Linked DNA regions of Ciceribacter thiooxidans. The protein of the gene in region 1 interacts with the protein of each later gene in a pairwise test. Links are inferred from orthologs where the notes say so. Each region holds a gene or a part of one and is shown on either strand. Other genes may lie near its edges. The genes, in order: H4I97_RS00705 and grxD.

Evidence for each region.
Region 2: the proteins of H4I97_RS00705 (region 1) and grxD interact in binary tests that used the Escherichia coli proteins (3 or more experiments, as listed by UniProt). The link is inferred for Ciceribacter thiooxidans from one-to-one orthologs.

What each region holds. Positions count from the first base shown.
Region 1 is NZ_CP059896.1:154,189-169,934, reverse strand. Bases 6,197-8,978 are described here. They hold H4I97_RS00705 (BolA family protein), read left to right. Parts: upstream 6,197-7,337; coding sequence 7,338-7,619; downstream 7,620-8,978. Other genes in these bases: H4I97_RS00695 (shikimate kinase), read right to left, coding at 8,859-8,978; aroB (3-dehydroquinate synthase), read right to left, coding at 7,739-8,866; H4I97_RS00710 (J domain-containing protein), read right to left, coding at 6,603-7,229; cobS (cobaltochelatase subunit CobS), read right to left, coding at 6,197-6,537. Outside these bases: H4I97_RS00745 (lysoplasmalogenase family protein), read right to left, coding at 1-371; H4I97_RS00740 (DUF3108 domain-containing protein), read right to left, coding at 517-1,293; rpmB (50S ribosomal protein L28), read left to right, coding at 1,535-1,825; H4I97_RS00730 (queuosine precursor transporter), read left to right, coding at 1,936-2,571; H4I97_RS00725 (esterase-like activity of phytase family protein), read right to left, coding at 2,625-3,578; cobaltochelatase subunit CobT, read right to left, coding at 3,631-5,529; more of cobS, read right to left, coding at 5,545-6,196; more of H4I97_RS00695, read right to left, coding at 8,979-9,452; H4I97_RS00690 (hypothetical protein), read left to right, coding at 9,602-9,754; site-specific tyrosine recombinase XerD, read left to right, coding at 9,784-10,731; H4I97_RS00680 (acetyl-CoA carboxylase carboxyltransferase subunit alpha), read left to right, coding at 10,793-11,746; H4I97_RS00675 (L,D-transpeptidase family protein), read left to right, coding at 11,914-13,122; H4I97_RS00670 (sulfurtransferase TusA family protein), read left to right, coding at 13,119-13,349; H4I97_RS00665 (CobW family GTP-binding protein), read right to left, coding at 13,359-14,498; H4I97_RS00660 (D-alanyl-D-alanine carboxypeptidase family protein), read right to left, coding at 14,515-15,627. UniProt on the Escherichia coli protein: Transcriptional regulator that plays an important role in general stress response. Has many effects on cell morphology, cell growth and cell division. Acts by regulating the transcription of many genes, including dacA (PBP-5), dacC (PBP-6), ampC and mreB.
Region 2 is NZ_CP059896.1:1,331,531-1,340,790, reverse strand. Bases 1-2,948 are described here. They hold grxD (Grx4 family monothiol glutaredoxin), read left to right. Parts: upstream 1-1,280; coding sequence 1,281-1,616; downstream 1,617-2,948. Other genes in these bases: H4I97_RS06235 (multidrug effflux MFS transporter), read left to right, coding at 1,763-2,948; H4I97_RS06245 (BolA/IbaG family iron-sulfur metabolism protein), read left to right, coding at 724-957; purL (phosphoribosylformylglycinamidine synthase subunit PurL), read left to right, coding at 1-695. Outside these bases: more of H4I97_RS06235, read left to right, coding at 2,949-2,968; H4I97_RS06230 (inositol monophosphatase family protein), read right to left, coding at 3,003-3,824; tRNA 2-thiocytidine(32) synthetase TtcA, read right to left, coding at 3,827-4,714; H4I97_RS06220 (glutaminase), read right to left, coding at 4,776-5,702; rpsD (30S ribosomal protein S4), read right to left, coding at 5,772-6,389; H4I97_RS06210 (TerC family protein), read left to right, coding at 6,815-7,804; pepT (peptidase T), read left to right, coding at 7,934-9,175; H4I97_RS06200 (helicase HerA domain-containing protein), read right to left, coding at 9,193-9,260. UniProt on the Escherichia coli protein: Monothiol glutaredoxin involved in the biogenesis of iron-sulfur clusters.

The DNA.
Region 1 (15,746 bases):
ATGATGGCCATCGCGGCCACCGACGCCACGCCAGCGACAACTCTCCAGGCCTCGTCCGACAGGACCGACGGAGCCGCCATCGAAACGAAGAGAGCCCCATATGCGAGGTGGGCTGCAAGAAAGGACGCGAGACCGTTCCTGAACGCACCTTCTCCGTCGTGGGCAAGAAAGGCGTCGCCTGTCGCACTCAGAAGCAACGCCGCCAGCAGCAACACGGGTGCGTCGACGGACCAGGCAAATCCCGCGAGCAGCGTTACCGGCAGTGTCTTCAAGACCGTCCGCAGAACGCTTGACGGACGACTAAGAAAGGCGGTGTAGATCAGGCCGATTGCAATAGACGACAACAGCCAGACGGCGGACGAGATTTCCATCCTGCTGTACCGTCAATCAGCCACGAAGGCTGCGGAAGCGACGAATGTCACCGGCGAAAATACGAGAGCGTCCGTGAACATGATCAGCGTCGTTCTCGATCTCACCTATTCCCCCTTTGCGGGCGTTGGCGATCCCGCGGTGACTTCAGCCGTCGAATTTCACGGCCCTGATGTAAAGCGGCCCCATACGCGTCGGCACGCGGGCGTAGACCGGAGCATATACCTTGAGGAGCGCAGTCTTGGCAAACCAGATCTCCATGTCGGTGGCCCGGCGCAGGTATTCGATGTCCTTGCGCCCTTTGCGGAATCCCGATTTCGGCACATAGCGAATGGCGCAAACGATCGCCTCGCCTTCAACGTCACCAACGGAAAAGCGCGAGCTCCCTTTCGGAGAAAGGACGAGATCCATCCGGCTCTCGCCGTCGAAAATCGGCAGTGTCCTGCGGCAAACGTCCTGGCCGTCAGGCACGATCATGCCGCTGATCGGATCGAGCACCGACTTGAGATCACGATCGGTGACGTCGATCCAGTTGCGCGGCTTCCTTTTCGGCGTCGGGCTGATCTCGGCCTTGACGACGTCTCCGTTCCGATAACGCACGTCATAGGTCTGAACCTTGTTGTTGGACTTGTAGACAAGCGAATAGCGCGAAGCCTGCATCCGATCCCTCATCAGTACCCCGGAAACGCTGGTTTGGGCCGAGATCCTCGCGATGACGTCGACGATTCCGGCCGATCTGACATCGCCGGAAATGGTATAGCCGCTGCTGAGAACCTTCGTGACGAAGGAGGCATGCGCGATCGGCAGGATGCCGAGCGACACGTTGTATTCGGTCTCGTATCGAATGTCGCCGTCGGCTCCGGCGGGTGCAGCGAAAGCCATCGCTGCGAATGCAAACGTCAGGACACTCAGATAACGTTTCATGTAGCTTGGTCCGGCCCCTAAACTGAGCTGCGAGGGTAGAAGTCCCTTCGCGCAGGCTACCTTTGAACCAGAACATGGCAAGAAAATAGCATGCCGAGCGTACAATCGAGGGAATCTCCGCTGTCAGGCTTGACGTGCGCGGCCAGTCTGACTATAGAACCGCAACTTTCCAATCATGCCTAGTTGGATTGCGCACCGGTTTTCCGGCACCGATCCGATGGCCAAGAACAATAGGTGTATCATGTCCCGCAGTTGCGAATTGACCGGCAAGGGCGTCCAGTCGGGCCACAACGTGAGCCACGCGAACAACAAGACCAAGCGCAAGTTCCTGCCGAACCTGTGTGACGTCACCCTGATCTCGGACGCTCTCGGCCAGCGCTTCCGCCTGCGCGTTTCGGCGGCTGCCCTGCGTTCGGTCGAGCATCGCGGTGGCCTCGACGCCTTCCTGCTGAAGGCCGACGAGAAGGAACTGAGCATGCGCGCCCGCCTGCTGCGCCGCCAGATCGTCAAGAAGACCGCCGAAGCCGCGTAAGCGTCTTCGAGGCTGAAGGATCTTAAGGCTTGTGCGGCTTGCGCCGCTCAGGCCTTTTCCTTTTGAAAAAGAACAATCCTCCAACTGGTGGCATCACCCAGGATAAAAAAATGCAGATGACACGCTATATCCTCACCTACAGCCTGTTGATGACGGCCGTCGTGGTCGCATCGAACATCCTCGTCCAGTATCCGCTTTCCGGCGAGCTCGCAGGTATTCAGCTCGGCGACATCCTGACCTATGGTGCGTTCACCTATCCGGTCGCGTTCCTGGTCACCGACCTCACGAACCGCCAATTCGGTCCTGCAATCGCCCGCAAGGTCGTCTTCGTCGGCTTCCTCGTCGGTGTGGGACTTTCCTTCGCCACGTCACAGCCCCGCATCGCGATCGCGTCCGGATCGGCCTACCTCGTCGGGCAATTGCTGGATATCGCCGTCTTCAACAAGCTGCGCCGGATGACCTGGTGGAAAGCCCCGTTGTTCGGCTCGATCTTCGGCTCGGTGACGGATACAGTAATCTTCTTCTCCCTGTCCTTTGCCGCAATCTTCAGCCTCATTGGTCCGAATGACGACTTCGCAATTGGCTCGGCACCGGTCCTCGGTATCTTCGCCCTGGAGGCCCCGCGCTGGGTCTCGTGGGCGATCGGCGATTTCACGGTCAAGATGCTTGTGGGACTCGTCATGCTGCTGCCCTACGGAGCATTGATGAACACCATCCGCCCCATGGCTGCTCCGAAGAGCGTCTGACGGGCAAAACCCGAGCAAGAGATGGCCGCCGGCTGATGCCGCGCGGCCACTTTTCATTCGACGAGACGGAATTCCAGAAGCAGCGTTCGCTGCAGGAGCGAATGGTTGTCGTCCGACACCATAAAGAGATGCACGGAGCCATCCTCGGCCTGAACCGCGTCGATCCCCTCCATGTTGTCAATCTGGTAACCGAGATCCGCCTCAAGGATCGTGTCACCCTCGACGACGGCTCCGGGTTTCAATGCATCACCGGATACCCTCACGATGCGCATTCCGACGCCGTCGGCGAGATTGAAGCGGCGCTGGAGCAAGAGCAGGTCTCCGCCGGGAAGAAAAGTCCCATCCGTGACGTCGAAGTCGTCGCTCGTTCTCACGCGGAAGGCGCCACGCAATGGACCGTCGAGGATACCGGCAAGGCGGTATTCATCCCGATTGCGACTCTTCTCCGCCACAGCCACCAGAGCGCCTCCGAGAGGGCTTGCAAGCGGCGACAGCGCAAGTGTCTCCAATCCACCGTTGTTGCGCAGCTCATCAGTCGGGAACGGCAGGGGCAGGGATTCGCCGGGCAGTGCCGTCTCGAACTCGGAAAGCGGCGAGAAGACGGTAACGCGGTGACGCTGCTCATAGCTCACGACCACTTCGTCTCCACGGATCGCAAGGCTCTCCGCGTCGACAGACCATTTGTTCTGGTTGTAGCTACCGTCGACATCCCTCATAGACGTCAGCCACACGTCGTCCACGCCCGAGAGACGCCCTTCGCCGTCGCGCTGGATTTCGCCCTTCAGCCAGTGCCCCGTATCGAGCACGCCGACAAAATGCCGCCGATCCGGAAGAAAGCGGACAGAGGACCAGGCGCCGAACGCCATCTCGGCAGAGGACAATTCCAGTCCACCCAGAAATTCAAGTGACCCGAAACGCGTGGCATGCGACGCACGGTCGAAGAAGCGGATCGGCTCGCTCGCAACTGCGATGCGCTTGGGCTCCTCGGCCACGCCGTCATGAACCATGAGCGCCGCCCCGACAAAAAGGGCGGCACCGATCTGTACGAAGATTGAAGGTTTAGCCCGCACGGCGCAAGCGATCGCCCCGTGGGGCGCGGGATTTGTCCTCGAAAAGCGCCGCAAGCTGCTCGGTCATCGCACCCGCCAGCTCGTCGGCGTCGACGATGGTCACCGCACGGCTGTAGTACCGGGTGACGTCGTGCCCGATGCCGATCGCCAGCAGCTCGACGGGCGAACGGCTTTCGATCTGGTCGATGACGGCACGCAGATGCCGCTCCAGATAGTTGCCCGGATTGACCGACAGCGTCGAGTCGTCCACCGGCGCACCATCGGAAATCATCATCAGGATCTTTCGCTGCTCGCGGCGGCCGAGCAAGCGGCTATGCGCCCACATCAGCGCCTCGCCGTCGATATTCTCCTTGAGCAGACCCTCACGCATCATCAGGCCCAGATTGCGACGCGAACGGCGCCACGGTGCATCGGCTGACTTGTAGATGATATGACGGAGATCGTTGAGGCGACCCGGTGTCGGCGGCTTGCCGTTTGCGAGCCATTTCTCGCGGGACTGCCCGCCCTTCCAGGCCTTGGTCGTAAAGCCGAGAATCTCGACCTTGACACCGCAGCGCTCGAGTGTGCGCGCGAGGATGTCGGCGCAGGTCGCAGCCACGGTGATCGGGCGTCCACGCATCGAACCGGAATTATCGATGACCAGCGTTACGACGGTGTCGCGGAACTGCGTGTCGCGCTCCATCTTGAACGAGAGCGGCTGCATGGGGTCGATCACCATCCGCGTCAGGCGAGCAGTGTCGAGATAGCCTTCTTCGAGATCGAAGTCCCAGGAACGGTTCTGCTGCGCCATGAGGCGACGCTGCAGGCGGTTCGCAAGGCGTCCGACGGCACCCTGCAGATGCGCAAGCTGCTTGTCGAGGAAGGCACGCAACCGATCGAGTTCCGCCTCGTCGCAAAGCTCCTCGGCCGTTATGACTTCGTCGAATTCCGTTGTGTAGATCCGGTAATCGACCTTCTCGTTGAAATCGTCGAAGGGGCTCGCCGGACGACGCATTTCGCCGGGCGTTTCGGAATCATCGTCGCCCTCGTCCATCATCTCGTCTTCGGAGATCTCGGCGCCGTCCATCTCGCCTTCGTCCATCTGCTCCTGGGAGGCTTCACTCTCCTCCGCAGGCGCAGAGTCCTGCCCGGCTTCTTCCTCGGCGCTTTCCTGATCCTCTTCGCTGCTGCGCGGCTGGTCCTCGTCGGTCGTGTCGTCCTGCTCGCTCTCCTCGGACTCGTCGCCAAAGTCCTCGGCCATTTCCATCGCGCTGAGGATATGGCGCATGACTCTCGCGAACGCCTGCTGGTCGTTGATGGCGCTGCTCAGTCCTTCGAATTCGCTCGAAGCCTTCTCCTCGATAAAGGGACGCCAGAGATCGAGAACCTTGCCCGCACTTTCCGGCGGTTTCTCGCCCGTCAGCTTTTCCCGCACCAGCATGGCCATGGCTTCGGAGAGCGGGGCATCCTCCTGCCGGCTGACACCGGAAAAGTTCGCCTTGGCGTATTTCTCCGCATTCATCGTCTGGAGGTTCTCGGCCATGCCGCGCATCCGCAACGCGCCGATCGATTCGACGCGCGCCTGCTCGACGGCATCGAAAACCGCGCGGGCATCGACGCCCTGCGGCGCCATTGCGGTATGGACCTTCTGGTCATGGCAGGCGAGCCTCAGCGCCATGGAATCGCCCAGCCCGCGGGTCACCGCGAGCTCGTGCGCCGTCGGACGCTTGGAGAGTTCGGGCAGGCGCACGCGCTCGCCCGCGAGGCCCGGGCGCTCGTTGGCGAAGACCACCTCGACCTCGCCGTTGCCGGCCACCGAGCGGACACACCCGGTGATCGCCCGACGCAGCGGTTCCGTATCCGCCGCCGAGCCTGACTTCGCCCTGATATTGTCGCCCGGTCCTGCCATCGTCAGAATGCTTCCTTACGCACCGAGAACGATATTCGCGGCGCTCTCCTTCAGTTCGACGCCGAATGCGCGCTGGTACTGCTCCGCGACGAGATTACGCTCGAGTTCGTCGCACTTGTTGAGGAAGGTGACACGGAAGGCGAATGCGACGTCGCCGAAGATCTCCGCGTTCTCCGCCCAGGTGATCACGGTGCGCGGACTCATGACGGTCGAGAGATCGCCATTCATGAACGCCGAGCGGGTGAGATCGGCAAGCCGCACCATGCGCGAGACGGTCTCGCGACCCGCTTCGGTCGAGGCGAAACTCTTCACCTTGGCAAGCACGATATCGACTTCCTTGTCGTGCGGCAGATAGTTGAGCGTGGTCACGATCGACCAGCGGTCCATCTGTGCCTGGTTGATCTGCTGCGTGCCGTGATAAAGGCCCGTCGTGTCACCGAGGCCGACGGTATTGGCCGTCGCGAACAGACGGAATGCCGGATGAGGACGGATGACGCGGCTCTGGTCGAGGAGCGTCAGGCGACCGGACGATTCCAGAACCCGCTGAATCACAAACATCACGTCCGGACGACCGGCATCGTATTCGTCGAACACGAGCGCGACGTTGTGCTGGTAAGCCCACGGCAGAATGCCGTCCTTGAATTCGGTGATCTGCTTGCCGTCCTTCAGGACGATCGCGTCCTTGCCGACGAGGTCGATACGGCTGACATGGCTGTCGAGGTTGACGCGGACGCAAGGCCAGTTGAGACGCGCGGCGACCTGCTCGATGTGGGTCGACTTGCCCGTCCCGTGAAAACCCGACACCATCACGCGGCGGTTATGCGCAAAACCGGCAAGAATCGCCAGCGTCGTTTCGCGGTCAAACAGGTAGTCAGGGTCGAGGTCCGGCACGTAAGCGTCGCCGGTGCTGTAGGCCGGGACACGGATGTCACTGTCGATTCCGAACACTTCCCGGACCGAAATGGTCGTGTCAGGAAGATTGGACACATCAAGGTCAATTTTGCTCATCGTCTCTCCATGCCGGGCGGCGACGACCGGCTGCATATAGAATGCGTATTTCGTAGCGTTTTCGACTAACAGAAGCCAGACTGCTTTAGCAGTTGATACGCTTGGATAACAGCGCGAAAACGGTCCTCCGAGCCCCTATCGCCGCCATTTGCATCCGGGTGATGCTTTTTCACAAGCTCCTTGTAGCGGCTCTTGATCTGGCTCGCAGACGAGTTCTCCGGCAGGCCCAAGGTATCGAACGCCTTCGCGTCGAGACTCTTGAGTTTTCTGGCCTGCGGCTGAAAGCGCGCACCTGCGCCGCGGGACTGCCCGACAAACCCGAAGGGGTCCTTGACCTGCGAATGCGTGCCGGCCGTTCCGGACCGCAACGTCGAATGCAGCGGACTGTTCCGCGCCGCCTTGTTGACGCCGACCGTCCAGGTTGGACGATGGCCGGTGATCGCCTCCTTCTGGTAGCGGGCGATCTCGTTGTCCGACAAACCTGAGAAGTAGTTGTATCCTTTGTTGTATTCCTTCACGTGCTCGAAGCAGAACAGGAAAAACTGCCCCTCGGCATTGCGCCCAACCGGTGCGCGATGAACTCCAGCCTTCTCGCAGCCGTCCCACTGGCACGTCGGCGTGGCAGGACCGGCATCCTGCTCCTTCTTGCGATGGGTGCGGATGCGATCGAAGTATTTTGAGTCGAGGTTCATCATCGAATTATGGGGTTCCGCTTGCCTCGCGGCAAGAATTGACAAATCAGAATGTTCTTGGCTTTGTGAGGGCTTTTCGCTCTCGCAGCAAAGTCGGAGATAGCCTTAATGTCGGTCCGCTCAACAATCGAAGCCAAGCTCGTCGACGCCTTTCACCCCGAGCGCCTGGTGGTGCTCGACGAAAGCATGCAGCACGCCGGACATCAGCCCGGCATGACCGGATCCGGCGAGACGCACATGCGTATCCGTATCGTGGCCGACGCATTCTCCGGAATGAGCCGTGTCGCCCGCCACAGGGCCATTACCGACCTCCTGGCAGCGGAGTTCGACGCCGGCCTCCATGCCCTCGCCATAGAGGCTGCCGCTCCCGGCGAAGAGACACGCTGGTAAACGCAGACACAGCGACTTCGATCCGCGGCATTTCTCCGGGATCGCCGCCATTTCGCCGCCCACTTAAGAGCGGGAGGAGCCAGCGCGAGCGGTAAATCGGGCGCGACGGAAGGAACCGATTATCCTGGGTGTTTCTCCTGAAGGAAGCTGAACACCTCCGAGGCCGCGACATCATCGGCAACAAACGACTGGCCGATGCCGTGGGTCAGGATGAATGTGAGCTTGCCGCCCTTGACCTTCTTGTCCTGGGCGATCGCCTGCATCAATATATCGGTCGGAGGAAGCTCGCCTTCAATATCCCCCATCGTGGTCGGAAGGCCGACGGCTTTGAGATGGGCCGCTACTCGCTCGGCGTCATCCGGGCTCGCCAGGTTGAGTCGCGCAGAAAACTGATGCGCCAGCACCATACCGATCGCAACCCCCTCCCCGTGGACGAGACGCTTGCTGTCGTATCCGGTCGCCGCCTCGAGTGCGTGACCGAAGGTATGGCCGAGATTGAGCAGCGCGCGGCGACCGAGTTCGCGCTCGTCGGCAGCAACCACCTCTGCCTTCGCGCGGCAGCTCGTGGCAATCGCCTCGGCACGCGCCTCACCGCCGGAGAAGATATCCTTCCAGTTTCGTTCGAGCCAGTCGAAGAAGTCCGGTTTGTCGATCAGGCCGTACTTGACCACTTCGGCATAGCCGGCCCGGAATTCACGTTTGCTCAGACTGTTGAGAACCGCCGTATCCGCAAGCACGAGATCCGGCTGATAGAACACGCCGACGAGGTTCTTGCCCTGGCGGGTATTGATGCCGGTCTTGCCGCCGACGGAGGAGTCTACCTGCGCCAGAAGCGAGGTCGGAATCTGCACGAAACGAACACCCCGGCGAACGATCCCGGCGGCAAAGCCGGTCAGGTCGCCGATGACGCCGCCGCCGAGCGCGATGACGGCATCGTTGCGTTCGATCCGCGCCTCGAGAAGGACATCACAGACCCGCATCAGATGTTCGAAGCTCTTGGTCTTCTCGCCTGCTGGCAGGCTCAGCGACACGGCCTCGATCCCGTCGGTTTGCAGGCTGTCCATCAACGCGTCGAGATAGAGAGGGCCGACATGGTCATCGGTGATGATTGCGGCCTTGCGTCCCTTGATACGGGTAGATATCTCGCCACCCGCCCGCGCAATCAGGCCACTCCCGATCAGGATGTCGTAGGCCCGGTCACCGAGCGGCACATGAACGAGACGTTCAGAACTCTCAACTTCACTCATACTTATGGCCTTTGGTACAGTATTCCACGATCGCCGCGAGTACCTCGTCGACGATGATCTCCTTGCGCTCGTCCCGCGACTGGACGGTCATGTCGGCGAGCGCATAAACTGGATAGCGCTGGCTCATAAGGTTCTCGAGCGTCTGCTTCGGGTTTTCCGTCTTCAACAGAGGGCGATGGTCGCGCTTGTTGACCCGCTCCCATAGCACATCCAGGTCGGCCTTGAGCCAGAGCGAGATCCCGCCCCGTTCGATTTGCTTGCGCGTCTTTTCGTTGATGAAGGCGCCGCCACCGGTCGATATCACGCGCGGGCCGGTTCTCAGGAGACGTTTGATGACACGTGTCTCCAGTTCGCGAAACTCCCCTTCCCCATAAGCGGCAAAGAGTTCGCTGATCGTCATCCGCGAGACCCGTTCGATTTCGGCATCGGTGTCGACGAAGGGAAGGCCGAGCTGCGAGGCCGTCATACGACCGATCGCCGACTTCCCGGCGCCCATCAGTCCGACGAAGACCAAATTTCTGCGCCCGAGCGCTGCGCGGGCTCGCGCGCTCAGCGACGGGGCAACGGGTGGGGTCAAATCGGTCATCAGCCTGTTCGCGTCTCTTTTGAGAACGGTATTGACAAATGCGGGCCGAGCGTCAAGCCACAGCGACCGAAAGAGGCACCTCCACGGGCTTGCAACGTGTCCAAGCCCCCTTCATATAGAAAGGGCGCCCGCGGACGAGGGAGGAGCCGATGCCGACACTGTTCCGTTTCCTGTTCTTCTGCGCGACAATCGCCGCGATGATTTACGGAACAATGTACGCGCTCGTCCTGTTCGTGGAGCCGAAAGAGCGGGAGATCACGGTCCGGATTCCTTCCGAGCGGGTCAACCCGGCCCAAGAGTAGGCCGAGCCGAGACAAACAGGAAACTGCCCGTGTCCAATCTCAGCAAAGCACGTATCGAGGCGTTTCTGGAGATGATGAGCGCCGAACGGGGCGCTGCAGGCAACACGCTTGCCTCTTACGAGCACGACCTGGAGGATCTCTGGTCTTATCTTGCGCCGCGCAAGATAAGCGTGGTGGAGGCAAAATCCGCCGACCTCGCCGCCTATCTCGCCGATCTCGCGAAGCGAGGCTTCATGGAAACCTCTCAGGCGCGCCGTCTCTCGGCGATGCGCCAGTTCTACAAGTTTCTGTATGCCGAAGGCATCCGCACCGACGACCCAACCTCGATTCTTGATGCACCGAAGAAGGCGCGGGCACTTCCAAAAACACTTTCGGTCGATGACGTCGAAGGATTGCTGTCGCTCGCACAGCGGGAGAGCGAAATCGACGGACCCGAAAAACTGGCGAAATTGCGTATGCTCGCCCTGCTCGAGCTTCTCTACGCGACAGGCATGCGAGTGAGCGAGCTTGTCGCGCTGCCGGCGAAGGTGCTGGCCCAGGAGGGGCGTTTCCTGGTGATCCGCGGGAAGGGAGCGAAGGAACGGCTTGTGCCGCTGTCGCGTAGCGCGATCGCGGCAGTCCGGGCCTATGGCGACGAGCTGGCGCGTACGACGAAAGAAAGAGCGCAGAAGACTTCCTGGCTGTTTCCGGCCGCGAGCAAGGAAGGATATCTGCCGCGTCAGGTCTTCGCGCGTGACTTGAAAGGTCTGGCGGCCCGCGCCGGCCTCGACGCGGCGGCCATTTCTCCACACGTGCTGCGCCACGCCTTCGCCAGCCACCTCCTCGCCAACGGTGCAGACCTCCGCGTGGTTCAGGAGCTTCTCGGTCATTCGGACATCTCGACGACCCAAATCTACACACATGTGCTCGATGAACGCCTGCAGCAGCTGGTTCAGACGCATCACCCTCTTGCCAAAATGGCGAAAAACCACGATTAGGACCGGCAACGCCGGTGCCACGCGCCCTGAAGCAAGCGCATAACGATCGGAAAGCGTTTCAATGCATAACTATCTCGATTTCGAAAAGCCTATCTCCGACCTGGAAGGCAAGATCCACGAGCTGAAGAAGCTTGCGGAAGAAGATGAGAGCATCGACACGTCCGAGGAGATCGCTCGGCTCGAGGTTCGCGTACGTGAAGCGATGGAAGAAATCTACTCCAAGCTCAACGCCTGGCAGAAAACGCAGGTTGCCCGCCATCCGCAGCGTCCCCATTTCGTCGACTACGCCGCGAGACTCTTTACCGAATTCACACCGCTCGCCGGCGACCGCAAGTTCGCCGAGGACGCAGCGATCCAGGCTGGCTTCGCGCGGTTTCGCGGCGATCCGGTTGTCGTGATCGGCCAGGAAAAGGGCAACGACACCAAGTCACGTCTGAAGCACAACTTCGGCAGCGCCCGTCCGGAGGGATATCGCAAGGCGATCCGTATCATGGAAATGGCGGACCGCTTCGGGCTGCCCGTCGTGACGCTGATCGATACCGCCGGCGCCTATCCGGGCATCGGTGCAGAAGAACGCGGGCAGGCGGAAGCAATTGCGCGTTCCACCGAGACATGCCTTAACCTGCGCGTTCCGATCGTTTCGGTAGTGGTCGGCGAAGGCGGGTCGGGCGGCGCCATTGCGATCGCCACCGGCAATCGTGTCTACATGCTAGAGCACGCGATCTACTCGGTTATCTCTCCGGAAGGTGCCGCCTCCATCCTCTGGCGCGACTCGACCCGGGCCAAGGAAGCCGCGACAAACATGAAGATCACGGCCGAGGATCTGAAGGCATTGAACGTGGTCGACGGCATCATTCCGGAACCGATCGGCGGCGCACATCGCGACCCGGATGCAGTCATCGACCGCGCCGGCGACGTCATCGCCTCGGCGCTGGCTGATCTCGGTCGCCTGTCGGGCGACCGGCTACGGCAGGAACGCCGACAGAAGTTCCTCGATATCGGACGCTCGCTGTAACGGCCCTTCTGGAAGCCATAATCCTGCTCTTTTTGAGTGCTAGCGCCGACCGGTCGGCGCGGCGGGAAACGCAGTGATGGTTTACAATTTGTGAAGGTTGCGATCGTATATTAGGCGAGCGCGCGATAACCGGCGACGTCACCCCTTTTTCGAGATGAGAATCCCGAATGCGTTTGAAACCAACCGCTCTTCTGATGATTGCCCTCACGATCGGGCTTACAGGCTGCAACGATACGCTCGACAGCGTCGTTGACCCGTCGACCGTCAAAAACAAGGTCGAATACCAGCTGCCTTCGCGCGTCCTCGGCGAGATGAAGGCAAAGGGCATGGAGCGGAATTCGCCGATTGCCTTGCGCATCTTCAAGGAAGAGGGCGTTCTGGAAATCTGGAAGGCGAAGACGAACAACCGTTTCGACAAGATCGCGGAATACCAGATATGCGCGTGGTCGGGGCGCCTCGGCCCGAAGGTCAAGGAGGGCGACCGTCAAGCGCCCGAGGGCTTCTATCCGCTCTCGCCTTATCACCTGAATCCGAACTCGAAGTATTTCCTTGCGATCAACACGGGATACCCGAACCGCTACGACCAAGCGAACGGTCGCAACGGCACCAATCTCATGATTCACGGCGCATGTTCTTCGTCGGGCTGCTACTCGATGACGGATGCGCAGATCCTGGAGATCTATGCGTTTGCCCGCGACGCGTTCAAGGGCGGCCAGCAGACGATTCAGTTGCAGGCCTTCCCATTCCGCATGACGGCCGACAACATGGCGCGCCATCAACACAGCCCGTATTACGATTTCTGGAAGATGCTGAAGGTCGGCTACGACAATTTCGAAGTCACCAAACGTCCGCCTGAAGTCGGTGTATGCGACAAGAAATACGTCTTCAATCAGCAGGTCGAGGACGGTAAGACCCTCAACGCTATGGCTGCCTGCCCGCCGATGTCGGCACCCCCTGCGCTGCAGGTGGCGCTTGCGTCTTACAATACACAGTACGAGCGCGACTTCGCGAAGGCCTCCAAGAAATACGACGGCAAGATCTGGTACGACCCGACGGAGGCAGAGCGCAAGGCTCTCGTCGCCGAGATGCGCAAGGGTCACGACCTCGCCTATGCACCGACGGGCTCTGCGCTCAAGGCCGGGAAGCTGCTGAAGATCGAAGAATTTGAAAAGCTCGTTACGGAAAAGGACGCGGCAACAAAGCCAGGTACCGCACCCGCGGCAACCGCAGCTTCCGCTCGAGCTTCGGCGAAGACGGACGACGTCGCGCAAACGGCCAGCGTGCCCCTGCCGCAGGCGAACCCGCTCGCTCCGGCCGCGGTGGCGCCAGTTGCCGAGGAGCCCAAGAAGCCGTTCTGGAAGTTCTGGCAGAAGTGAGTGGCTCCGACGCGATCTACGACCTCAGGGGACTGAAATGTCCGCTGCCGGTGCTCAAGACTCGGCGGCGACTTTCCGTCATGGAAAGCGGTGCCGAGCTGTGGATCGAGACCACCGATCCGCTCGCCGTGATCGATATCCCCCACTTCTGCAGCGAAGGCGGACACGTGCTGCTGGCGAGCGAGAAACACGAAGCCAGCCACCGCTTTCACATTCGCAAGGGCTGAGAGCCGCCCCTACATGCGCATACCAGGAATGGCGAGTGGATTGTCCTCGAGCGCGGCGCGATCAGGCCTGTCGATTTGCGGTTTGCCCGTGAAGGCATCGAAGAGTTCCCGCACATATGTTTCCGGCAGGTCCCTGGCGATCACGACGAGCCGCGTGCGGCGATCGTTGGGGTCGGGCCACGAGGGCAACCGATAGGGCGGATGAAAGATGGCCTGGACACCATGCAGCACCAGCGGTCGGTCCGGCTGATCGGTCGTCCGCACGATGGCCTTCATTCGCAGAAGCTTCTCGCCGTGTGCCGACCGCAGGAGATCGACGAACATCTCCAGCGAGGCGGGGTTGATCGGCCCATCATGGACGATCGAATAGGACCGGATCGACTCGCCGTGCCGGTTTACGTCGTGATGATGCGCATCGTGGTGGTGAGAATGATCATGTCCGTCATGGTGCCCGTGTGCGTGACTGTGTTCGGCCGTCTCGCCGCTGAGCCAACGGTCGACATCCGGAATTTTCGTCACCGGATCGTAGAGCCCGTTGAAAAAAAGCGCCGCAGTCCCGACCTCGCCATGGTCGCCATCGGCGATCGGCGCCCGTGGATTGAGCGTCGCAAGACGGCTCTGCAATTCGGGCAGCCTTTCGGCAGAGGCAAGGGACGCCTTGGTCAAGACCAGCCTATCAGCCACGGCGACCTGCCGGACGGCTTCGGGAAAATTGTCGAGGGTCGAAAGGCCGTTCACGGCATCGACAACGGTGACCACCCCCTCCAGATCGAAACAGCTGGCGATCACGGGATGCCCCATCACCGATTGCATGACGGGAGCGGGGTCTGCGAGGCCCGTGGTCTCGATAACAACGCGCGATACCGGCCTGATCTTGCCGGTCTGCATTCCGTCGACAAGCGCCGCCAACGTATCCACGAGTTCCCCCCGTACCGTACAGCAGAGGCAGCCGTCGGCGAGCTCTATAATGGCGTCGTTAGAAGACTCGACCAGCATGTGATCGATACCGACCTCGCCGAACTCGTTGATGATGACCGCCGCATCCCGCATTGCCGGATCCTTGAGAATGCGGTTGAGCAAGGTCGATTTACCCGCACCGAGAAACCCCGTGAGGATGGAAACGGGAATGCGTTCGTTCATGGACGGCATGCTGGACCCCTTCGGATCAGAAATTGGGCCTCGGGATGGGGATCGGTACGTTCGCGATGGTGTTGCTCGCAGACGCCGGTTGGGCGGACACCTCACCACCGGGCAGGAGGCCTGCGAACACCGCACGCGGCGGCCGATCCATCTCTCTTATATAGGGCGAGAAGAGCTTCATGCGACCTTCTTCGTCGCGTCCTTCGCTGCGTTCCTTGCGCGCCGTCTGAGAGCAGATGTCGCTGCTGATGTCGGCCACCTGATCACGCCCCTCACCGTAGGGCGCAAGCGTTTCGAGCGTGACGCTCGCGCCCGAGCGGGTGGTCAGCGCTTTCTGGAGCAGGTCGGCAGAAAGATCAGCACGTGCCCCGAGACTGTCTGCTCCGAGCACGACGGAGATCACGGTCCGCCCATTCCGTGTGGCGGACGAAACCTGGTTGAAGCCCGATGCACAAATGAAACCGGTCTTCATGCCGTCAGCACCGTCAAAGCGGCCGATCAGCAGATTGTAGTTGGGATAGGTGCGCTTGCCGGTCGTCACCCCCTCCAGCGAAAAGTAACCGGCATACTCGGGAAACTCGCGACGAATCGCGACGGCGAGGACGGCAAGATCCCGAGCGGTGGTATATTGTCCCGCCCCGGGAAGTCCGTTGGGATTGACGAAGTGCGAGGAGCTCATCCCGAGCCGGGCGGCATTGGAGTTCATCTGGCCGACGAAATTATCGAGCGATCCGCCGACCGTCTCGGCGACCGCCACAGCGATGTCGTTGGCAGATTTCACCAGGAGCAGCTTCAATGCACTGTCCAGCGTCAGTTGCGCACCCGGCTTGAAATACATCTTGCTCGCCGGCTGATCGGCGGCTTTCTTGCTCATCGTGACGATACTTTCGAGCGAAATCCGGCCGGACTTCACCGCGCGAAACGTGGTGTAGGCGGTCATCAGCTTCGTCAGCGACGCGGGATACCACTTGCGGAAAGCGTCCTCGTGCTCGATCACGCGCCCGGAATTGACCTCGACGACAATCCGCGGATTGGCCGCAGAGAGCGATGGCGACATGGCCATGACAAGGCCTAGCGCGACGGCCAGGAAACGGCCGCGACTCAGTCCGGACAAAAAGGACGTCTGCTTCGTCTGCACGATGGAATTCCTCGAATATTTGGAAGCTTCGGAACCTGCGGTATTTAGCCTATCTCGCCAACCAATGGCAAAGCCCATTGAATAGGTCAATCAGGAGGGGCACATTCCCGGGGCGAATC
Region 2 (9,260 bases), 1.2 Mb from region 1 along the record:
TGGTCTTTGCGATCAAAGGTATCGGTGAGGCCTGCAAGGCCCTCGACTTCCCGATCGTCTCGGGCAACGTCTCGCTCTACAACGAGACCAACGGCCAGGCGATCCTGCCGACCCCCACGATCGGCGGCGTCGGTCTGCTCAACGACTGGTCGAAGATGACCCGCATCCGCTTTGCCGCCCAGGGCGAAGCGGTCCTGCTCGCCGGCGCACCTTCGGGCTGGGGTACACATCTCGGTCAGTCGGTCTACCTGCGCGATGTCCACGGCCGCACCGACGGCCCTGCCCCGCATGTCGACCTCGTCGAGGAGAAGAAGGCAGGCGAATTCGTCCGCGGCCTGATCGAAGACGGCCTGGCGACGGCCGTCCACGACTGCTCGTCCGGCGGCCTTGCTCTCGCGGTCGCCGAGATGGCGATGGCCTCCGGCATCGGCGCGACCATCAACGCCCTCAACGACGCAGATCCGATCCCGGTCTTCTTCGGCGAGGACCAAGGCCGCTACGTTTTGACCGTCAAGGAAGAGGACGTCGATACGGTGCTCGTCCGCGCCGAAGCGGCCGGCGTCTTCTGCCCCTGGATCGGCCGGACCGGCGGCTCGACGGTCAAGCTGGGACAGGCTCGCCCGGTGGCAATTGAGCAATTGCGCTCGGCACATGAATCGTGGTTCCCTGACTTCATGAGCGGAGAACTGGCCTGAAGCCGCCCGCAAGGAAGGAGTACCGATCATGGCAATGAAACCCGGCGACATCGAAGATCTCATCAAGGCCGGCATTCCCGGGGCCCGCGTCGTGATCCGTGACCTGGCCGGAGACGGCGATCACTACGCCGCAGAGGTTGTCGCGGAGGCGTTCCGCGGCAAGACGCGCGTGCAGCAGCACCAGATGGTCTATGACGCGCTGAAGGGCAACATGGGCGGCGTACTGCATGCGCTCGCCTTGCAGACCTCGGTTCCCGAATAGGCAGACGGAAAGTCACGACCGTGAAAGGCGTCCTCGGCGAATTCATCGCGGCACTGATCAGGAGCATCGTCTCGGGGCTCACAAAGCGCCGGCGGCGCTCTCATGTCGCCCGCCGAACGTCCGCCTCGCGGCAGAAGAACATTACGCGAAGCACCGGCAAGACAGCGCGCGCGGCTCGCCGGATCAACCGCCGAAGCCGATAGGACACACCCTTCGCCTGTTTCCGGCTTTTCTCAAATCGCGGCTGGAAATCTCGGCTCGCCATGTTATCTAAGCGAAAGACGAAGCAGCGGCACTTGAACCGCATGTGAAAGGATTTTGCCATGAGCGGCATCAACGAACTCATCGACAACGAAGTGAAGAGCAACGACGTAGTTCTCTTCATGAAGGGTACCCCGCAGTTCCCGCAGTGCGGCTTCTCCGGCCAGGTGGTGCAGATCCTCGATTATGTCGGGGTCGACTACAAGGGCATCAACGTGCTCGCCGATGACGAGATTCGCCAGGGCATCAAGGAGTATTCCAACTGGCCGACGATTCCGCAGCTCTACATCAAGGGCGAATTCGTCGGTGGCTGCGACATCGTCCGTGAAATGTTCCAGTCGGGCGAACTGCAGAAGCATCTTGCCGAACAGGGCGTCAGCGCCCGCGGCGCCGCCTGATTTCCTGATCCGCGGCGTCCGTCGCGGACCATCCATGACGCGTACAACTTGCCAAGGCGCCGCTTCCCACGGCGCCTTCTCGCTGTTTTTCAGGAATGGATTCGATGAACAAACCACTTGAATCGCGTCCTTCCCTGCTCAAGGGCATGGGACGACCGGAATTCATCGCGCTGATGGCGTTCCTGATGGCGCTGAACGCACTGGCGATCGACATCATGCTGCCGGGATTGCAGCAGATCGGCAGTGCCCTCAACGTCACCAACGAGAATCACCGACAGTATGTGGTCTCCGCCTATCTGATCGGCTTCGGCATCGCCCAGCTCTTCTACGGCCCGGTGGCCGATCGCTTCGGCCGTCGCAAGCCGATGCTGTTCGGCCTCGGCGTCTACGTTGTCTCCTCCCTCGCCGTCACGCTGGTGCCTAGCTTCGGCGCGCTCCTCGTGCTCCGCTTCATGCAGGGGCTCGGCTCGGCAGCCATGCGTGTCATCACCATCTCGGTCGTCCGCGACGTCTTCGGCGGGCGCCAGATGGCGGAAGTCATGTCGCTCATCATGATGGTCTTCATGGTGATCCCGGTCGTCGCTCCCGGCACCGGCCAGGTCATCATGCTGCTCGGCCACTGGCACCTGATCTTCGTCTTCATGGCGGCCGTGGCGACGCTCGTGGGCTGCTGGATGTACATCCGGCTGCCGGAAACGCTGTCGCCGGTCGATGTCCGGCCGTTCACGGCCCGGTCGATCCTCGGAGGGTTCCGCATCGTGCTCACCGACCGCGTGGCACTCTGCTACACGCTGGCGAGCACCTTCATCTTCGGCGCCCTCTTCGGCTTCATCAACTCGGCCCAGCAGATCTATGTCGGCATCTACCATCTCGGCACATGGTTTCCGGTCGCCTTCGCCGGCGTTGCGACTTTCATGGCGCTGTCGTCCTTCGTGAACTCGCGGCTCGTCGGACGCTTCGGCATGCGGCGGCTCTCGCATGCCTCGCTGCTGGGCTTCATCTCCATCACCTTCGTGTGGCTGCTGATACAGGTCTTCGGACCGCAGCCGATGCCCTTCCCGCTGTTCTTCGTGCTCTTCGCGCTGGCGATGTTCCAGTTCGGCTGGATCGGCTCGAACTTCAACTCGCTCGCCATGGAGCCGCTCGGCCATGTCGCAGGTACGGCGTCCTCGGTACTCGGCTTCATGGGAACGGTCGGCGGTTCGCTGATCGGCGCCGCGATCGGCCAGGCCTATGACGGGACCGCATTGCCCATGGTGGCCGGCTACTTCACCGTCTCGCTGATCGGACTGGTCTTCGTGCTGATCGCCGAGAAGGGACGGTTGTTCCGGCCGCAAAACGCCCCGCGTTGACAAGAAAAAGCCCGGTATGACCGGGCTTTTTGTCTCAGACGGTGAAGACCTTCGCCATGAGCTCCCGCCAGCTCTCCTGGTCATTGGCGATCAGCAGACCGCCGCTCGTATGATGCGGAAGGTAGGGCGAACCGTCGAAGCGGGCCGCGTGGGCCCCCGCCTCCTGCGCAATCAGCGTGCCGGCCAGATGGTCCCACGGCATCAGCTTGTTGTACATGGCGAAGTCCATATGCCCCTGGGCGAGCAGGCGGTATTCGTGGGCCGCGCAGCGATAGCTGGTGAAGAGGCGCACCTCCGCAAGATTGACCAGCAGCTTGCGGCGCTTCTCGATTTCGAAGAAGCCCGTATTGGCGATACCGATCATCTGCGAAAGCGGCTGCGACGGCCGAACGGCCATGCGCTCCTGCGTGCCGTCGGTGCGGCAGAGCCAGGCACCCGATCCCTTCTCCGCGATCGCCCAGTCATTGCCGATCGGGTCGTAGATGATGCCGGCAACGGTCTCGCCTTCGGAGACGACGCTCAGCATCACGCCGAACAGCGGCAGGCCGACGGCGAAATTGAAGGTGCCGTCGATCGGGTCGACGACGATGGCGAGATCGGCATCGGCGATCTTCCCGAGAAGGGCCGGATCGGCGGCGACCGACTCCTCGCCGACGAACAGCGCATCCGGCAACAGTTCGGCCACACGGTCGCGGATCATGCGCTCGGCCGCCTCGTCGGCTTCGGTGACGAGATCGATCGCCTCGGTCTTCATCCGGATGTCGCCCTCTCCGAGGTTACGGAAACGGGGCAGGATCTCGGCATACGCCGCCTCCTGGAGCACGTTGGCGAGCGCAGCGATATCGAGATCGGCCATGGTCATTCATCCTTTGTCGGCGAGAGGGAGGAGAAGTCGAAGAGCTTCGGATCGAGCAGATGCGACGGGTCAACATGGGCGAGCGCCCTGAGCATGGCGTCCTTGCGGCCCGGCATCTTCGCTTCGATGCCTGCGAGCATCTCCTTCATAGCATTGCGCTGCAGTCCGTCCTGGGAGCCGCAGAGATCGCAGGGGATGATCGGAAACTGCATCGCGGCGGCGAACCGCGCGAGGTCCTCCTCCGCGGCATAGGCGAGCGGGCGCAGCACCATGAGATCGCCGTCGTCGTTCAGCAGCTTCGCGGGCATGGCCGAGAGCCGCCCGCCGTGGAAGAAGTTCATGAAGAAGGTCTCGAGGATGTCCTCGCGGTGATGGCCGAGGACCAGCGCCTCGCAGCCCTCTTCGCGGGCGATACGGTAGAGATTGCCGCGCCTGAGCCTTGAACACAGAGAACAATAGGTGGCGCCTTGCGGCACCTTTTCCGTCACCACCGAATAGGTGTCGCGGTACTCGATCCGGTGCGGAACGCCGATCGATGCGAGATAGTCCGGCAGCACGCGCTTGGGAAAGTTCGGCTGCCCCTGGTCGAGATTGCAGGCGACGAGATCGACCGGCAGCAGGCCCCGCCATTTGAGGTCGAGGAGCAGCGCCAGCATCCCATAGCTGTCCTTGCCGCCGGAAAGCCCGACCAGCCAGCGCTTCTGCCCCTTCAGCATGTCGAAATCGGTAATCGCCTGCCGGACCTGGCGGATCAGCCGCTTGCGCAGCTTGTTGAAGCCGACCGAGCGCGGGGCATTGGCAAAGACCGGATGGACGGCAATCGCCTCCGCGATCTCTCCATCATCGCCGGCATCGGCATCGAATTGCTCGGCGGACGTCGAAAGTGTCATCGTCTGGCTCCGGGACAGCCGGGATGGCTCGCACTGGCAATGCCCGCTCGGCGCGCGAAGATCAAGCCCCGAATATCGACCAGCCGGTGCGGGAAGCGAGCATTTCCAGCGCGACGGTGCCGAGTGCGGAGTTTCCGACCTTGTTCAGCCCCGGCGACCAGACGGCGATCGAGGCCTTGCCCGGCGCGATCGCCATGATGCCGCCGCCGACACCGCTCTTGCCCGGCAGGCCGACATGGAAGGCGAAGTCGCCCGAACCATCATAGTGGCCGCAGGTGAGCATCAGCGCGTTGATGCGTCGCGCCCGCTTCTCCGATACCACGGAATAGCCGCCGATCGGGTCCGCGCCACGCGCCGCGAGGAAGAGCCCCGCCCGCGACAATTGCCGGCAGGTCATCGCAAGCGCACACTGGTGAAAGTAAACTCCGAGAACATGATCAACATCATGCTGGAGGTTGTTGAATGAACGCATGAAGTTCGCGAGGGCGTAGTTGCGATAGCCCGTCGCCGTTTCCGACTGCGCCACCGCCCTGTCGATGGTGATCGTGTCGTCGTCGGCGAGCGAACGCACGAAGCGCAGGAATTCACCGATCGCTTCTTTCGGCTTGTAGCCGGCGAGAACGAGGTCGCAGATGACGATGGCGCCCGCGTTGATGAAGGGATTGCGGGGGATGCCGTGCTCATGCTCGAGCTGGACGATGGAATTGAACGCCGTGCCCGACGGCTCGCGACCGACCCGGCGCCAGAGCGCCTCGCCGACCTTGCCGAGTGCCAGCGTCAGCATAAAGACCTTGGAAATGCTCTGGATGGAGAAGGGCACAGCGGCATCCCCGGCCGCGTAGACCTCGCCGTCCACCGTGGTCACTGCAATGCCGAACTGGTTGGGGTCCACCTTGGCGAGTTGCGGGATATAGTCCGCCACCTTGCCCTCGCCCCGCCGTCCCGCGAGTTCTGCAACAATCCCGTCGAGAAGTGCCTGAATATCCATGACGACAGTCCTCCTAACAAAAAAGCCGCCCCGAGGGACGGCTTTTCTGAATTCCGGATAGCACGCAAATCAGCGCGAATAGAATTCGACGACCAGCTGCGGTTCCATGACGACCGGGTACGGAACGTCGGAGAGCGTCGGAACGCGGACGAACGTCGCAACCATCTTGTTATGGTCGACTTCGATGTAGTCCGGAACGTCACGCTCGGCGAGCTGGACCGATTCCAGAACCGAAACCAGCTGCTTGGACTTCTGGCGAACTTCGATGACGTCGCCAGCCTTGCAACGGTAGGAACCGATGTTGACGCGAACGCCGTTGACGGTAACGTGGCCGTGGTTGACGAACTGGCGAGCAGCCCAGACGGTCGGCACGAACTTCGCGCGGTAGACGATGGCGTCGAGGCGCGATTCGAGCAGGCCGATCAGGTTTTCACCGGTGTCGCCCTTGCGGCGGTTGGCTTCTTCGTAGGTCGCGCGGAACTGCTTCTCGCGGATGTCGCCGTAGTAGCCCTTCAGCTTCTGCTTGGCGCGCAGCTGCACGCCGAAGTCGGAGAGCTTGCCCTTGCGGCGCTGGCCGTGCTGGCCCGGGCCGTATTCGCGGCGGTTGACCGGGGACTTCGGACGGCCCCAGATGTTCTCGCCCATGCGGCGGTCAATTTTGTACTTGGATGATGCGCGCTTGCTCATCGTATTTCCTTTCACGTCTTCTTATGGCGGCACCTTCCGGCCCCGCTCTGTTAGGAAACACGCCCTCCTCTGGATCACCTTTCGGCTTTTCCTGACAGGCGGCTCACGTCAGCAACGGAGCAGCCACGGGACATGTCAAATGAAACACCGGGCGTCGCCACCCGGTGCTGGCGCTGTCTTTAGGGGCAAGTCGCCGGATTGTCAACAAGCACCCTGCAAACCCGGCGAGTTCTCACGGTCTGGTCTTTCCGGCATATCACGACACCGTTCGGCAGGCAGCCCTGGATTTTCTCTGCCCGCCTCTTGAACGCGTCCGGCCGGCTTACCACCTCCATCCCCGGCACCGGGCCCCTCTGACGTGTATCGCCGGATCGACCGTGATGTCGGTGCTCTTCCAATCAACCTGATCCGGCATGGATTATGTCATGGATTTCCTATGGGTTGATTTCCAGGGCGCCGCCGTCTGGATGTGGCTCGCCTTCATTGCCGCCGTGATCGCTCTTCTTGCCCTCGACCTCGGCGTTCTTCACAGGAAGAGCCACGAGATCGGCATCAGGGAGAGCCTGCTGATGTCCGGCTTTTACATCACGCTCGGCATTCTCTTCTCCGGTTTTGTCTGGAGCCAGTTCGGCCAGCAGGCAAGCGTCGAATACCTGACCGGTTTCGTGATCGAAAAGAGCCTGGCGATGGACAATATCTTCGTCATCGCCATGATCTTCGGCTACTTCTCCATCCCGCGCGAATACCAGCACCGCGTCCTGCTTTACGGCATTCTCGGCGTGATCGTACTGCGCGGCATCATGATCGCCGCCGGTGCGGCCGTCGTCGAGAACTACGGCTGGGTTCTCTATCTCTTCGCCGCCTTCCTGATCATTACGGGCATCAAGATGCTGTTTTCGAGCAGCGAGCCCTATGACGTGGAGAACAATCCGGTTCTGAAAGTGCTGCGAAAGCGCTTGCCGGTCACCGAAGGTCTGCGTGGCGACAGGTTCTTTACCCGCGAAGCCGACCCGAAGACGGGCAGGTTGAGAACCTATCTGACGCCGCTGATGCTGGCACTGATCCTGATCGAATTCGCCGACCTCGTCTTTGCCGTCGATTCGATCCCGGCGATCTTCGCGATCACCACCGACCCGTTCATTGTCTACACGTCGAACATCTTCGCGATCCTCGGGCTGCGGGCGCTCTACTTTGCGCTGGCCGCTCTCATCCACCGCTTCGCCTATCTCAAATATGCGCTGTCGCTCGTGCTGATCTTCATCGGTTCGAAGATCTTCGTCGCCGACATGCTGGGCCTCGCCAAGATCCCGCCGGTGGTTTCGCTGGGTGTCACCGTCGCCATCCTCGCCGCCGGCATTCTCGGCTCGCTCTGGGCAACGCGCAGCAAGCCCGCAGCAACCAAACCCGCCGAATAAGCGGCTCCTCTCGACCAACCGCCGCGCCGGAACCTCCCGGCGCGGCCTTCTTTTCTGGAAACCGGCATTCCCGCGGCGAGAGCGGCGCGCTAAGTTCGCCTCACCTTCAGCCAGAATCGGATATCCCCCATGTCCCTTCCCCATGACACCGTTCTCGACCGTTTTCTCCGCTACGTCGTGATCGACACGCAGTCCGATCCGACCTCACAGGCGCAGCCCTCGACCGAAAAGCAGAAAGACCTCGGCCGCCTTCTCGAGCGGGAGCTGAAGGCACTCGGGCTCGATGATGCACATCTCGATGAGCACGGCAACGTCTATGCGACGATCCCGGCCAACACAAAAAAGGATGTGCCGGCCATCTGCTTCTGCTCGCACATGGATACCGCTCCGGATTTCTCCGGCACCGGCGTCAAGCCGCAGCTGGTGCGCAACTACCAGGGCAGTGACATCACCCTGACCGGCGATCCCTCACAGGTGATCCGGGTCGCCTCTCACCCCCAGCTGAACGACCAGATCGGCCACGACATCGTCACCACCGACGGCACGACGCTGCTCGGCGCCGACGACAAGGCGGGCGTAGCCGAAATCATGTCGGCGGCACAGTTCCTCGTCCGCAATCCGGAGATACCGCACGGGCCGGTCAAGATCCTCTTCACCACAGACGAGGAGATCGGGCGCGGCGCCGACAAGGTCGATCTGAAAAAGCTCGGCGCACGCTTTGCCTATACGCTCGACGGCTCCACGGTCGGCGAGATAGAGAACGAGACCTTCTCCGCCGATGGCGTGACCATCGACATATCAGGCGTCGCCATGCACCCCGGCTATGCCAAGGGCAAGATGGAGAACGCCATCAAGGCCGCGAGCGACATCGTCGCCCGCCTGCCTCGCGACATCGCCCCCGAGACTACCGAAGGCCGCGAGGGTTTCATCCACCCGGTGGATATCTCGGGCAGTATGGAAGCGGCCAGGATCCAGCTCATCATCCGCGATTTCACGGAAGGCGGACTGAAGGAAAAGGAAGACCTGCTGGAGAAGATCACCAGCGAGGTGATGGCCACCTATCCCGGTTCGAGCCACACTTTCACGGTCAAACACCAGTATCGCAATATGAAGGAAGTCCTCGACCGCCATCCGGAGATCATGGAGAATCTCGAAGAGGCCGTCCGCCGCGTTGGTCTCGAGCCCGTGCGCCACAGCATCCGCGGCGGCACCGACGGCTCGCGCCTCTCCTTCATGGGCCTGCCCTGCCCCAACATCTACACCGGCGGCCACGCCTATCACTCGCCGCTCGAGTGGGTCAGCGTGCAAGACATGGAAACGGCGGTGAAGACGATCGTCGAACTGGTGAAGGTCTGGGAAGAGCGGGCATAACGGGAACGGATCCCCGCCTACTCCGCCGCGAAATGATCCGTCGGCGCCGACTGGTCGTCCGCCGCGTCTGCGCTTCCGGGCGCCG